One region of the Paenibacillus sp. FSL R7-0198 genome, then DNA from elsewhere that is predicted to be linked to it. Evidence: a T-box and tRNA genes for the amino acid it is inferred to sense, from the RefSeq annotation. Region 1 holds a T-box; the other holds one or more tRNA genes.
The links. A T-box is a leader RNA that pairs with one kind of tRNA and senses whether it is charged. The one in region 1 lies ahead of MKY87_RS09325 (valine--tRNA ligase), so its partner is inferred to be a tRNA-Val.
Positions count from the first base shown of each region.

Region 2: it encodes a tRNA-Val, which carries the amino acid that the T-box ahead of MKY87_RS09325 (valine--tRNA ligase) is inferred to sense. The anticodon was not compared.

Region 1 covers NZ_JBBOCB010000001.1:2,165,156-2,172,541, reverse strand. The annotation lists gene MKY87_RS09335 (RluA family pseudouridine synthase) at 1-596, shown strand, start outside; gene MKY87_RS09330 (LysM peptidoglycan-binding domain-containing protein) at 970-2,553, shown strand; T-box leader at 2,709-2,990, shown strand; gene MKY87_RS09325 (valine--tRNA ligase) at 3,052-5,718, shown strand; gene MKY87_RS09320 (bifunctional folylpolyglutamate synthase/dihydrofolate synthase) at 5,797-7,173, shown strand; gene murC (UDP-N-acetylmuramate--L-alanine ligase) at 7,230-7,386, shown strand, end outside.
Region 2 covers NZ_JBBOCB010000001.1:1,403,173-1,410,558, reverse strand. The annotation lists gene MKY87_RS05975 (hypothetical protein) at 1-195, shown strand, start outside; gene MKY87_RS05970 (DUF3889 domain-containing protein) at 252-572, shown strand; gene MKY87_RS05965 (hypothetical protein) at 768-989, shown strand; gene MKY87_RS05960 (hypothetical protein) at 973-1,254, shown strand; gene MKY87_RS05955 (DUF3892 domain-containing protein) at 1,330-1,566, opposite strand; gene MKY87_RS05950 (GNAT family N-acetyltransferase) at 1,680-2,123, opposite strand; gene MKY87_RS05945 (hypothetical protein) at 2,362-2,619, opposite strand; tRNA gene MKY87_RS05940 (tRNA-Val) at 2,823-2,894, shown strand; gene MKY87_RS05935 (ATP-dependent nuclease) at 4,467-6,167, opposite strand; gene MKY87_RS05930 (M1 family metallopeptidase) at 6,811-7,386, shown strand, end outside.

The DNA of each region.
Region 1 (7,386 bases):
ATCCGGATGGAAGCCGTGCTGATCAGGCCATCACGCTGGATCATGTGGTTGCCTCTTATTATGAAATGAACGGAATACAGGCGAGCGTACGCCATGTTCATCGACTGGATGAGGATACAACTGGACCTGTCCTGTATGCCAAAAATACATTTGCCCTCGCCAAACTGGATGAAGCGATGCGTCGCAAAGAAATTGGCCGCCATTATGTAGCTATTGCAGGTGGACAAATCCCCCTTGAACTCCGCAAAATTGATGCTCCAATTGGCAAGGATAGGCATCATAAACAGCGTAGACGTGTCTCCGAAGGTGGACAGGAAGCTGTTACTCATGTGGAGATCGCCGAAGTATGGGAACGAGCAACCCTTGTACGATTAAAGCTGGATACAGGACGAACACACCAAATTCGTGTACACCTAAGTTACGCGGGACACCCGCTTATTGGTGATGCGTTGTATGGAGGTAGAGCGGATGCCATTGGTCGGCAGGCGCTTCATGGAGAGGTGCTGAAGTTTAGCCACCCGTTAACTGGAGCCATGATTGAAGTGAATGATCCTTGGCCATCCGATTTCACACAATTGGCAGAGCGAGAGAGTTAATTTATTAATACACTATTTAAGTTCGACTAACTATTTACACGAAAACGGAAAGGACAGAAATAACGTGAAGAAGCGGAGCGTTCGCCTAAAAGCTTTCTGAAAGAAAGCTGCTTCGGAAGCATAAGCTATCCCTAGATTTTCCCTTTGAAGAAGGGAATCAAAAAAATCTGGGGGAAACAGTGATCGGAAGGTTGTTCTGTCATTGGAGTGACAGTGTAAATATCCATGAGTTGAACATATATAACAAGGTTTTTCAAAAGGTGGCATGCTCATCTCATTCAAGGCATATAGATGGGTAACGAAGGATTTGGACCATGGATCAGTCCCATGAGAAGGATCATGGTGAACATATGCCGAAAGGAGGACGCCACCTTTGTTGAATCAACCTTATGGTTTGCGGTTCGATATTTATGAGCGCGTTCATTTGTCTGAGGGAGTCCCTGCGATTGAAGAATTGGAGGAGATTGAACTATACCCGCGCATTCAAGTCATAGGGCAGGATGATCATGCCACATTAAGAGGACATCTTTTACTTACAGGTGCGTACAGAGGAGAAAATGAGGTTTCAGAGGAGCTCAAACATTTCATTCCTGTGGAGATCACGGTGCCGCTGAATCGGGTCAGATCGATTGAGGATATTTCCATCGAGATCGAAAATTTTGACGTGGATCTGTTATCCAATCGCAGTCTGAACATTACAGGCGTGTTGTCGTTGCGAGGCATCGAGGGCTTTCCTGTTGAAGAGCCACAAGTGTGGTCAGCAGATGAGTTTACAGTTGTTCATTCACCTGATGCTCAGCAATCCAACCGTTCCGATGAAGCAGCACAGACAGGCAGCGACCCCAACACATTTGCACAAGAGTACCTGCTCCAGCGGAGTGAGGAAGAGAGACTTGCGAATGCAGCAGAACTTGCATATGGTGCTCCGGAATTCGCTGACCTGTCCACAAGGGAAGAGACATTAAGGAATAGCGAAGAATGGCAGCAAGAATATGCGGATTCGTCATCGGCCGAGCCACTTCAATCTGAGGAGCTAAATGCGGAGTACACTAACGAAAACAGACAACCTGATGCAAACGAAGATCCCGCATCTCTGACAGCGAATGGAGATGAATTGGCATCTCATGAGCAATACAGCGAACCTTCTCCGATCTCGTCATTTATGGCTGAGACCGCAGATCGATTAGCTTCTTACCCTGAGTCAGAACCATTGCTGCCTCTGGAAGATGAGTCTTCGGGTTGGTCCGAGCCTTCCGTGAATGCATTGCCTGCGAACTTGAGAGGTGGAGATCAAGCAGTCTCAGAGCCTGCAGCTCAATCATCTAATGAGTTGGCAGCACCGGATGTACCGGACGAACCAGAGGTATGGCACTTCGAATCAGCGAGATCTGTACCTCAGCAGGAGAATCAGGCTGTTGCCGATGTCCCGGTCGAATCACAGGCGGAGAACTGGCAAGGTGTATTTGCTTCGTCCGAACCAGACAATGCTGAGGAAGACCGACCGTCTTTTGAAGCGACTGGGGTAGACGAGTTCGTGCAGAACGAAGCATTTGTTCCTGAACCTGTGGCTGAGACGGAAGACAAGCCGGAGCTGAAGGTTGCTTTTGGCAGCAAAAAGGAATCCGCACCACGGCAAGAAGAGGGCGTAGGTATCTCTTCCTTGTTATCCTCGGGCAGAGCGGCACGCGATGCTGAAGTGGAGCGAGGCGATGAAGTTCCTGCGGGTGTGGTACAGGAAGAAACGTATCCAGCTGATGATGTGGAATGGAAGAACCTGTTCCTGGGAACGATCGTGGACCAGACCCCATTCCGCAAGGTGAAACTGTGCATCGTTCAGCGAGAAGATACACTGGATGCCATTGCAGATCGATATCAATTGAGCACGAGGGAACTTCAGTTGTATAACCGATTATCTGAGCAGGTTGTGGAAGAAGGTCAGATATTGTACATCCCTTAATCCGTAGTTAAAGCCTTCGTTACGACCCGTGATCCCCTTGAGGATTGCGGGTTTTTGCATGATTCGTCCTAAACCTGCATTCCAGCGCTCTTTATCCGCTGTTGTCAGGTTGACTATCGCGCACGAGCAAGGTATGATGTGTGTAGGTTTTTTGAAGAACAACGTGGAACGGGAGTAGTAGACAGTATGACCTTTCAGAGAGTGGAATTGCAGCGCTGTGAGATTCCGCAGGAACCAACTGATCGAAGTCGCCCGGGAGTTGCCTGTTTGAATACAAGGGATGAATGAGATCTATCGTCATTTATTTCTGAGGTAGGATGGGCCGGTAGCAGCCGTTATCTGCTTGAAGTGTCACGTCATGTACAGAGGGTGAAGTCTATCTTGCTGTAGGCGTGAAACAAAGGTGGTACCGCGAAAGCTAACCTTTCGTCCTTTGATGGATGAAAGGTTTTTTTTGTTTTTTTTGGCGAAGATGATGAAGTAACGGAGGAATGACACATGTCTGAGGAAAAAAAATCAGCTGCAACAGAAATGCCGACCACTTACGATCCTAAGGCGGCAGAGGATAAATGGTACTCCACCTGGATGGAACGTGGATATTTCAAAGCCGGTCAACGTAAAGATGCCGAGCCGTATACGATTGTAATTCCACCCCCAAATGTGACCGGGATGCTGCACATCGGGCATGCGCTCGATTTTACACTGCAGGATATTCTGATCCGCACCAAACGGATGCAAGGTTATGATGCACTGTGGCTTCCGGGTTCCGACCATGCAGGTATTGCTACCCAAACCAAAGTGGAGCAGAAGCTGCGTGAAGAAGGTCTGACTCGTTATGATCTGGGACGCGAGAAGTTTCTGGAGAAAGTATGGGACTGGAAAGACCAATATGCCACTACCATTCGTCAGCAATGGGGCAAAATGGGATTGTCGCTTGATTACTCACGTGAACGTTTTACGCTGGATGAAGGTCTGTCCCAAGCGGTTCGCAAAGTATTTGTTCAGCTGTATGAAAAAGGCCTTATTTACCGAGGCAAACGCATCATCAACTGGGATCCGGTGAACCGGACAGCTCTGTCCGACATTGAGGTTGAATATAAAGAGGTACAGGGTCACTTGTACCATCTGCGTTACCCGCTCAAAGACGGAAGTGGCTACGTTACAGTGGCAACAACGCGTCCTGAAACGATGCTGGGTGATACAGCGGTTGCTGTTCATCCGAAGGATGAGCGTTATGCAGATATGATTGGTAAAGTACTTGTACTGCCTATCATTGGACGCGAAATTCCAATTATCGCTGATGATTATGTGGATAAAGAGTTCGGAAGTGGTGCTGTTAAAATCACGCCTGCGCATGATCCAAATGACTTTGAAGTAGGTCTTCGTCATGATCTGCCTCAAATTACGGTAATGGATGAGAGCGGCACAATGAATGCTGAGGCTGGCAAGTATCAGGGACTGGATCGTAGTGACTGCCGCAAGCAGATTGTTGCTGACTTGAAAGAGCAGGGCGTATTGATCAATATCGAGGATCACACGCATCAGGTTGGACACAGTGAGCGTACCGGAGCTGTTGTTGAGCCGTATCTGTCTACACAGTGGTTCGTTGAGATGAAGCCACTTGCAGAGAGAGCGATTAAGAAACAACAGAGCGGCGAAGGAGTTAATTTTGTTCCAGATCGTTTTGAGAAAACCTATCTGAATTGGATCGAAAACGTTCGTGACTGGTGTATTTCCCGTCAACTGTGGTGGGGACATCGTATTCCCGCCTGGTATGATGAAGAAACGGGTGAAATCATCGTATCTGCTGAAGATCCAACAACGCTGCCAGAGTATGCTGGACGCAAGCTCAGACAGGATGAAGACGTACTCGATACTTGGTTTAGCTCCGGCTTATGGCCATTCTCCACACTAGGCTGGCCGGAAGATACGGAAGACCTGAAACGTTATTATCCAACAAGTGTACTTGTGACAGGGTATGACATCATATATTTCTGGGTTGCACGTATGATTTTCACTGCACTGGAATTCACGGATGAGATTCCGTTCAAGGATGTGCTGATGCATGGTCTTGTTCGTGATGCAGATGGACGCAAAATGTCCAAATCACTGGGCAACGGCGTAGATCCGCTGGATGTGATTGAGAAATATGGCGCAGATGCAATGCGTTACATGATCTCAACCAGCAGCACGCCAGGTCAGGATCTCCGTTTCCGTTGGGAACGGGTAGAGCAGGCTCGTAATTTTGCCAACAAGATCTGGAATGCTTCGCGCTTTGCATTGATGAATCTGGAAGGATTCACCTATGAGGAACGTGACATCAGTGGAGAGCTTGGTACAGCGGATTATTGGATTTTGCACCGTCTGAACGAAACTTCCCGCGATATTACGCGTCTAATCGAAGCGTATGAATTTGGGGAAACGGGTCGTGTGTTGTATAACTTTATCTGGGATGACCTGTGTGACTGGTACATCGAGTTTGCTAAGCTGTCCTTCTATGGGGAAGATCCGGTTGCCAAGAAGAAAACACAATCCGTGCTTGCTTATGTGCTGGATCAGACCATGCGCCTGATTCATCCGTTTATGCCATACATCTCCGAAGAGATCTGGCAGCATCTGCCGCATGAAGGTGAGACCATTACGCTGGCATCATGGCCGGTATATGATCCTGCTCTTGAGAACCCAGAGGCTGTTGCCGAGATGAACCTGCTCATGGATACCATTCGTGCAGTTCGAAACATTCGTGCAGAAGTGAACGTGCCGATGAGCAAAAAGATTGAGTTGATGGTCAAAGCAAATAGTGCTGAGACGTCCAGCATCATTGAGCGTAACAGTCACTACATCAAACGTTTCTGTAATACGTCCGAGTTCGATAGTGGGCTGGATCTAAGCTCACCGGATAAGGCGATGACTGCGATCATTACGGGGGCAGAACTATACTTGCCGCTCGCAGGTCTTATTGATATTGAGCAGGAAGTGGCTCGTTTGGAGAAAGAGTTGCAGAATCTTGAGGGCGAAGTTCTCCGTGTAGAGAAAAAGCTGGCGAACGAAGGCTTTGTAGCCAAAGCTCCTGCCAAAGTTATTGAGGAAGAGCGCGCCAAGCAAGCAGATTATTCCGATAAACGGGATAAAGTGATTGCAAGAATCAAGGAACTTAAAGGTTAATATATTTGGGTCGGATGGAGAGCCATTATGCCATCCGGCCGCTTTTTTCACTCAAACTCGGGACCGAAGGTGAATCAGATGACGGAATTAGACGGGACAGATGCAGCAGCTCCTTTACTTACGTATAACGAGGCCGTGGACTGGATCAATGGCCTTATTCCTTTTGGCATCCGACCTGGATTGGAACGAATCGAGAGTCTGATGTCCATGTTAGGCAATCCACACCAACGTCTCAAATTTATTCATGTCGCGGGAACGAACGGCAAAGGTTCGACTTGCGCTTTTTTGACGTCAGTGCTTCTTCAGGCTGGATATGATGTAGGTACCTTTACGTCGCCGTATATCACCAAGTTTACAAACCGTTTTCAATACAACGGTGAGGATATTCCTGAAGAAATCCTGCTTAAGCTCTCGAACCGATTACATCCACTGGTCATGGAAATGGCCTCCACTCCGCTTGGATCACCCACGATGTTTGAGGTTTCCACGGCTCTGGCGCTTCTGTACTATGCAGAGGAGTGTTACCCTGACGTTGTGGTATGGGAGACGGGGCTAGGGGGAAGGATGGACGTAACGAATATTGTCGCACCTGTTGTGTCCGTCATCACCAACATTGGTATGGATCACACGGATGTGCTTGGAGATACGATTGAGCAGATTGCTGGGGAAAAAGCAGGTATAATCAAGCCGGGAGTACCCGTTGTGACTTGCGCGACTCAACCCGAAGCTGTGAAGGTGATTCAGGAGAAAGCACAGCAGCTTCAATCAAGCGTGTATTTGGCTGGAGATCAATTCTCTTATCATAGACTGGACAGCAATGAGAACGGACAATCTTTTCATTTTACAGGCCCGTTTCGTGATCTGGACGTTCGCATACGCATGCAGGGCTCACATCAATGTGACAATGCAGCGGCCGCACTTATGGTGCTTGAATTGCTTAGACAATACATGGCATTTATGCTGGATGACAACGATATTGCACTTGGACTGGAGAATGCTTTCTGGGCAGGAAGATTCGAAAAAGTCGTCGATGAACCCCGAATTGTGCTCGATGGAGCACATAATCCGGAAGGGGCAGAATCACTGGCCAAGAGCATTACGGATGTCTATCCTCACAACAAGTTAATTTTGATGATGGGTATGTTGGCAAATAAGCATCACGAAGCGTATTTGCAGCATATACTGCCACTAGTGGATACGCTGATCCTGACCGAGCCAGATTTCCGACGCAAAATGGATGCAGCCGAATTGCTGCAGATTGTCGAACGGGTACGTCCCGCCATTGCGAAGCAGGAACTGGAAATCATCGTCGAGCCCGAATGGGCAAAGGCACTTGATCTATTGAAGTCACGGACGGAAGCGGAAGATCTGGGGGTGGTCTCCGGCACACTGTACCTGATTGCGGATGTGCGGGCAGCCCTTTTGCATCAAACCGATTCTGAAAAAGGTTGGTGAAAGTTTTGTTAAATACATCGGAACACGTTCATTTTATAGGGATTGGCGGATATGGCATGAGTGCCATCGCAAGAGTTATGTTGGAAATGGGATACACCGTTACCGGATCGGATGTCGCTTCACAGGAGTTGACCGAGAAGTTGGCAGCCAAGGGAGCGAAAATATATATCGGACATACGGCAGAGCACGTCACTGGAGCAGACTTGGTTGTTT
Region 2 (7,386 bases), 760 kb from region 1:
GAAGAAACACGGCAGTTACTTGAAAAGAAATACGGATTGGATCGTCCTCAGGAACCACAGACTCAACAACACGTTCTCTCGGGTGACTGGGGAATGAGTTTCCGGGCGGAGCCTCCTGATTCGTTTGACCGACTTGTTCATGTAGTTCCTTTTTCCCTACGGCCACTGGCCTGGATCTTTCGTTTATTCGTGTAAAATGAAACCCGGACGGGCAATATAACAGAAACATATTGTCCCAAGGAGTGAGTAAAATGAGAATGCTCATCGTTACCGTCATGTCGGTAGTTCTGAGTTTAGCCGGAATTACATCAGGCACAGGCGCCGCCATCCCTGATTATGCGAAGTGGGGAATTATTGCGGTCAAAGAAACACAGACCAAGTATAATGTGGATATTTTGGACTATAAGCATATCGGTCGTACTTCTCTAACAGCGGATCAATCACGGGAACAGTTCAAGCTATGGGTTCGTGCGAAAGACGGCAAACAATTTGCAGTTTATGTGAATGTCGATTTTAATCCATCTACACAGCAATTAAAGAAAGTACAATTTTCGGAATCGGATCGACACTGATCCGCTACTGAACTAGGTCATTACAAGTCACGTAGTTATATGAGCAGCATTATTAGAGAAACCAGACTGCCTTAATCATTAAGGTGAAAGTCTGGTTTTTTTATTTTACAAAATCCTTTTTTTACTATTGAATAAAGAACTTATGTTCGCATATAATATGAAATACAAACAAACGTTCTTATCGGAGGGATGATTATGCTAGGGAAATATATTGGCCAGATGGTGGAGCTTGTCTACATGGATCGTGCAGGGCAGATAACGCAGCGACAGATTCGAATTAACAGTGTACGTGGCGGGATGATTAGAGCATCAGCGGGAAAAGAAGGCTCACCCCGAACCTTTCTGGAGCAAGGTATTCTGGCATGGCGTCCTGTTAAGGACCTGAATGGGGAGGTAAAGTATGCTGAACGACTTTGAACGCAAGATTTTACGTATTATGGTGAACTATGCAGGACAACGGCGCAGGCTGCCGCGTATGGATGAACTGGAGACCAAGACGGGACGAAGCAAAGCTTACATTCATGAGTCATTGCTGGAGCTTGAACGCACCGGGCACATCGCGTGGGAGAACCGATCTAGTCTTGAAGGGATACAGATTTTGCAGGCATGGGAACAGGCACAACAGCCGATTCGCAAAAGCCAACCTTCCGGTGATTCCGTAAAATATTTTACGGACTATTAATTCTAATAAGAAAACGCCAACCCGGATATCCGGATCGGCGCTTACTGTGTCACACATACGACATGTGCATCTATTTTAGAAATGGGGAAGTTGGTCCAGGTTGTTGGTTGGGTCACCGTCGGCATCGCCGCGAATGTACATTTCGCCATCCTTGCCTTTAAATACATTCACACCGGCAATAGCGCCAGCCTTTACTTCTGCAAGTGCCTGCTGATAATCCAGTACACGTCCTGCTGAAGTCTGAAAAGCTGTCAGGTCACCGTCACCATTTTTCTGTACGGCTGTGAAACTCTCGCGTGTTGTTTGATCCATGATGTCACACTCTCCTTATATGACGAGATAGGAATCTGTATACCTGATTAGCCTATCCGATTTCCTCGGAAGTATGCATCATATGCTGATAAAGACCTGCCAACGCCGAGGGTTTACAGGCTCTTTCTCATACGAACATGCAGAATATCTGCATCATAAAAAGGTTCTTCTGAAATCACTTCATAGCCCAGTTTTTCATAGAATTTCTGTGCCTGACATTGCGCATCCAGTACAGAATAGGTTAGGCCGAGTTCACGTGCCAGCTCCTCCATCGCGAGCAGAAGCACTCGTCCATAACCAAATGAACGATGAGATTCAAGCACTGCGATCCGCTGCATTTTGGCCGTATCCTTGCTGTAATAGATCAGACGTCCTGTGGCTACAGCTTGGCCATCCGTACTTAACAATACATGATGCACATCCGGACTGATGACATCATATTGATCAATCTCAATCTCGGCAGGCACCTGTTGCTCGATCACAAAAACGTGATGGCGAATTTCCAGGGCTTGCTTCAGTTGTTCTTCTGTCGATACATAACTAATCTCAGCTGCCAATTCCATTCCTTCTTTCTGCTCTTGCGCGACATATCAGACTGAATTATACAAAAAAATGTTTTTCCTGTATAGTGAAGTCTGGAACATATTGGGAGAGGAGGCGGTAGTGATGGGCATGACAGGCATCATGGTAATTACATTGCTAATGTCGGCGGGAATGATTACTCTGTTGTATTACGTTACGAAGAAAGCATACTCACGCAAGTGGGATGAAGATGAGTAATTCACCTGTTAACCTTCACGGCAAGACTTCACTGCTTCCTCGCGGAGAATACACATCTTGAATTACAGATTTGGAGTATACGTCCAGCCAGACCGGCAGAGATTCACCATTTTCATTGGGCTGTTGTAATTGTTGGAATTGAACCGTATGTTCATCCCTCTCCAAGCTGCAACCAGTAACGTTTGTACTGAGAATCACAAGCCCAGCAAAGAGAAAGAAGCATTTGGTAAATGTATATTTATTGGGTTTTGACCGTTTTGTTAAGTTTCTCATAGGGAATTCACCTCGTGTTGAAATGGTAATCTTTCCTTTATTGTGCACCATTTCGGGTGAATTATAACCAAATAAATCATTGACAATGAACACGGTTACTTGATATGATACTGTTACTTGATTGGGAAACAATTATATATTATGGTCTGTTAGCTCAGCTAAGTTTAGTAGTATGGACTCGATGGATACATCTTAATTATTACAGGGCGATAGCTCAGCGGGAGAGCATTATCTTGACAGGGTAAGGGTCGTGGGTTCGATCCCCACTCGTCCTATATGTAAAATTAAAGGCAACTTCTTTTGAGAATTATATCTCAAGAGGAGTTGTTTTTTTATATAATAATATGGCTACCTCCCATAATATGTGTAGGTGGTTTTTGTTAAATATACTTAATGGTACAATTTGGATGAAATTAAGCAGTGAAGAAATAAAAATTGTCTTAAGAACTCCTTCATAAGAAGAAGACATCTATAGAAGACTTGTATTACGCTGTAGCCGATGATAATTACAATGAAGTAGTCCATTTGTAGGATCAAGGAGCCGTTCCTGCCAATTCTTCATCAATAATAGCGGCTACTCGTAATAAAAACGCTGCTTTGATAAGTCTCTTAATTCAGTCCGGTGCTGATCCAGATTACTTTTTCAGAGAAGAACCCCCATTGTTCATACTTGTTCAGGATGATGAAGTAGGGAACCTCTTTATCATCACCGCTCCAAATTGCAGTAGAATTAGGCTTAATTAACAAGATCAAGCTATTGCTAAAACACGGTGCTGACAGTAACAGGTTTGTCGAAGGAGAGAAGAGTCTACTTAAGATTGCTGAGGAATTAGGAGATACGGAAATCTATCGAATGCTCAAAGAACAGGAACATTGTTTAAGAAGGACGTTACAAAATCTGCCTTCATACAATAAATAGAATGTATCTGAGAATGAATCATTTTATTGTTATAAGCGGATTAAAAAATTGTAATTATGGCTTTTTGCAGGATTTGTTTAGGTCTATCGGGGAGAACAGAGTATCTACTAAAACTTACTACCAATGTGGTGCTAAAACTCAATTTTTCTTTAAACATTGGTATCATATGTACTTATTCATAGGATCATAACGAAGTGAACGTGGGTAATGTCTTCAATTGACCATGATTATTTATTATTGAACCGATTAAATTAATTAGAGCGGATACTAAGTTGAGTAGAGTAGTAATGGAAACAGCGGAGCGGATGAAAGGTTCCTTTCCGCTGTTTGTTTTTTTAGAACTTGCCGCTAGGCCGGATATTCCAAAAAGGCTCATTATTAAATTTATGTTTCAAGGATAACAGCGAAGCCATCATCTTAAACTATTAAAGTATAGGATTACTATTGTTCGTAAAAGAAGTTGCATTGGATTTAATTTAAATTAAAGATTACTAATCGACCACTATTAACTTCTGCAATGATGTTCACGATAGTTTTGATATACCGCAGAAGTAAATACTTCATTGCATCTTTTGCATTTGTATGATTCTACCATATCATTTGCACCACAACGTTGACCAACGCAAAAATCTCTGTCGCATAAACAATTGACACCTTTACTATGAACTTTAACATCATCATTTTGTTTGCATTTAGGACAATTATCCATTAATTTCACTCCATTATTTTCTTTTTATATTTATATACTTTACAAATTAAATTTTGTGTACTTAATATGGATCTCGATCTATAGTAGGCTTGGTTCACATGCTGTGATTTTATAACGTCATTGCGTTAATCAACATTTCATTAAATTGTACGAAAAACACTGATTCAGGCAGAAAGCTTCTTTTTAGAGATTCGACTTACCTCAACTGCGTCATTTTAATTACTGTTTATTCTCTTCAACTACAGCAATCATTTTTTCTACCCAAAAAGTTTTGAGGTATTCTTCTTTCATCGGAGCCTCCCACTCACTTAAGGCTTGATTTAACTCAGGCCAACCTTGTCTTTGGTAAGTGGGTAATAACGTTTCAATGGAATGATCAATCGGATTATCGAGGTTAAGAGCGAAAGCACCCTTTATTACATTTATAAATCTTTCTGGTAGTTCTTCTAAAGACTTTTCTCTTAAATATTCATAAGCTGAGAAAGATTTAGATGAACCTTTTTCATAGTCATTTGGCATCTCTGCTTCAAATGTATGTTGAAATACATATTTTCTGTTACCTCTTGCAAGTGCCAATTGCTCAAGTTTGTGATTAATTGTTATAACGGTCTTTAACGCAGAAGGGCTTCTTCTTTGTCCTTTTGAGTTTAATTCAGTAATGTCTAAATCATGTACGACTGAGTAATCAATACCGAAATTATTTAAAATATTGAGAACAATATACATTGTTGCTTTACCTGCACAATTTACCACAGAAGTTCTATTAAACATCTCTTGTGTTAGGATTCCGTTTTCAACTAACTTCTCACCAATGAGTTTAAATGCTACGACTTCTGTGTCACCTTCAACCAAGATTGCTCGATCTGCGAAAAAAACTTCGTTGATGTATGGATTGAACTTCAATAAGGCCTGAAAACGTTGAACATCATCTGCACCCATGTTGTAAATATCAGAACTCACTTGTGCAACATTAACCATCTTATAGCTATCTAACGACAATTTTGCTAACGTCCTATTTGGTTTTGACAAATCTATAAAGTTTGGTGAGTGGGAGGTTGCAATTACTTGGAATAAATTATCATCTGCGAGTGAATACAAGGTATCTTTGAAAATTTTCGCAATTTGCGGGTGAAGGTACAATTCAGGTTCTTCAATTGCAATAATAAGTGATCTTTTATATTGAGACTCCTCTTTTTTGTCAGTTGAGTATTTATTTTTAAACTTTCTAAAACCTTTAAGTATTGACACTATGAAGGTGCGTTGGACACCATTACCTTGAAATTCAATACCGGTTTCTATACCATTATAATTAAAAAAAGGACTGACACTAGTACTAACAATTTCGTCTATAGGTTTAACATTAACTTTAAAGTTTATCTTTGTTGAGGTTACATCATTTAGAAAACTCTGAACTTCAGACTCAAAATATTTTATCTTTTGGTCATCATGTTGATTGATTTTATTTTGAAGTAGTCTAGTTTTTTCTTCTGCTTCTGTATACTCCTCAAGGGAATGAACAATCTCTTTATAAAGTGTCGTTAGAGTCTTCATATTATCAGAATTCGTTTTAAGTTCATCACTTGCATTTTTAACAGCTGGGATATAAATCACCTCTGGAAAGACATTCAGGAAATGGGATGCATTGTTACCTCCTCCCATCTTTCCATCCCAGCCAGTTTCTTCGAGATCGTGTTCAAGAGATCCGCTAGTCTTAGAAGATCTTTTTACGTCTTGTCCATAACTATAGATTGCACGAACAATAAAACTGTTAGACTCTGAATGTATGGATGCTCTTATACCATGTAAATCAGCTTCCTCGATTGAGATATCTGAAAAAGTTGCATGAAATGAGATCGGCTCTGATGTATTATGTCTGAAATAAAAATCAGAATCTATTTTTTTGTTCGTGGAACCAAACAATTTTAACGCTTGTAATATAGTGCTTCACTACAATTGTTGGGTCCAATTACAACGGTAATATTCTCTACGTCAATACTTAATTCTTTGATGCCTTTAAAGTTTCGGATTGTAAACTTTGTTAACTTCAAATTTATCCTCTCCTCAATAATATTCTCTATTACAGTCTTCGATAATGTAGTACTAAATACCTCTTTTTGTAACAAGTTCCATAAAAAAAATAGTTCTCAAGTCATTTAATTTGTAAATTATAATTTTTCATAAGAATTTTATGGTAACACCATGGTCACGAACTCGAAAAAACAACAGGAAACGACGGTTCATCTCGATGATAAAATGAGCCGAAAGCCTCTGATATACTGATATACAAGAACTTTCTGCTACATAAGGAAACAGCCAATCTTACCTAAGTCAAACTTGACAGGGTAGGGGTAGTGGTTTGAGCCCACTAAAGATCATACATGAGAAGCCTTACATTGTAAGGCTTCTTTTCTTTTTTTACATACAAACATGAATGCGATTTGCGATAGTTTCAGTTTCTCTTCCTCTTTTTAAACAAAACTTAAATAAAACATAAATTCAGCGTAAGGTTCGTCTTCTATACTTGGTCATGAGGTCAACATAGAACAGGAGAAGGAGAGAACTTATGAATTATTCAAACCCATTTACATCAAAGTTAGCCAGAGTAGGGATCGCGGGTACACTGGCTTTAATACTGGCAACAAGCCCACTTGCCAACATGGGGGTTGTTGCCGCGGAAGCAGGCCCAGCACCTGTATCTACGAAGATATATAACACACCGAAAGACTCTTTAGAGCAGGCCCCGATTCAATACCAGATCCAGGCTCGATTAAATGAGAAGGACATGACAATCCAGGGGAGCGAGAAGGTAACGTATCACAACACAAGCAAGGATACCCTCCAGCAGCTGGTCCTGCATACATATGCTGATGCGAACCTCTCCAAGTCTACACAGGCGAGCATGTACCAACAGCATAATGAAAAGATTAGTGAAGATCACCCGGAGAAGACAGCGGAGGACTTTCTGGGTGGCATCGATATTCAGGCTGTAACCGCAGATAGTCAATCGCTGGATTTCCATAAGGAAAACCAAGCGTTGACCGTGCAGTTGAAAGAGCCCGTTCAACCAGGCGAATCGGTATCATTCCAACTGGAGTTTCAGTTGAATATACCCTATGGCTCACAGCGAGTTTCCTACTAC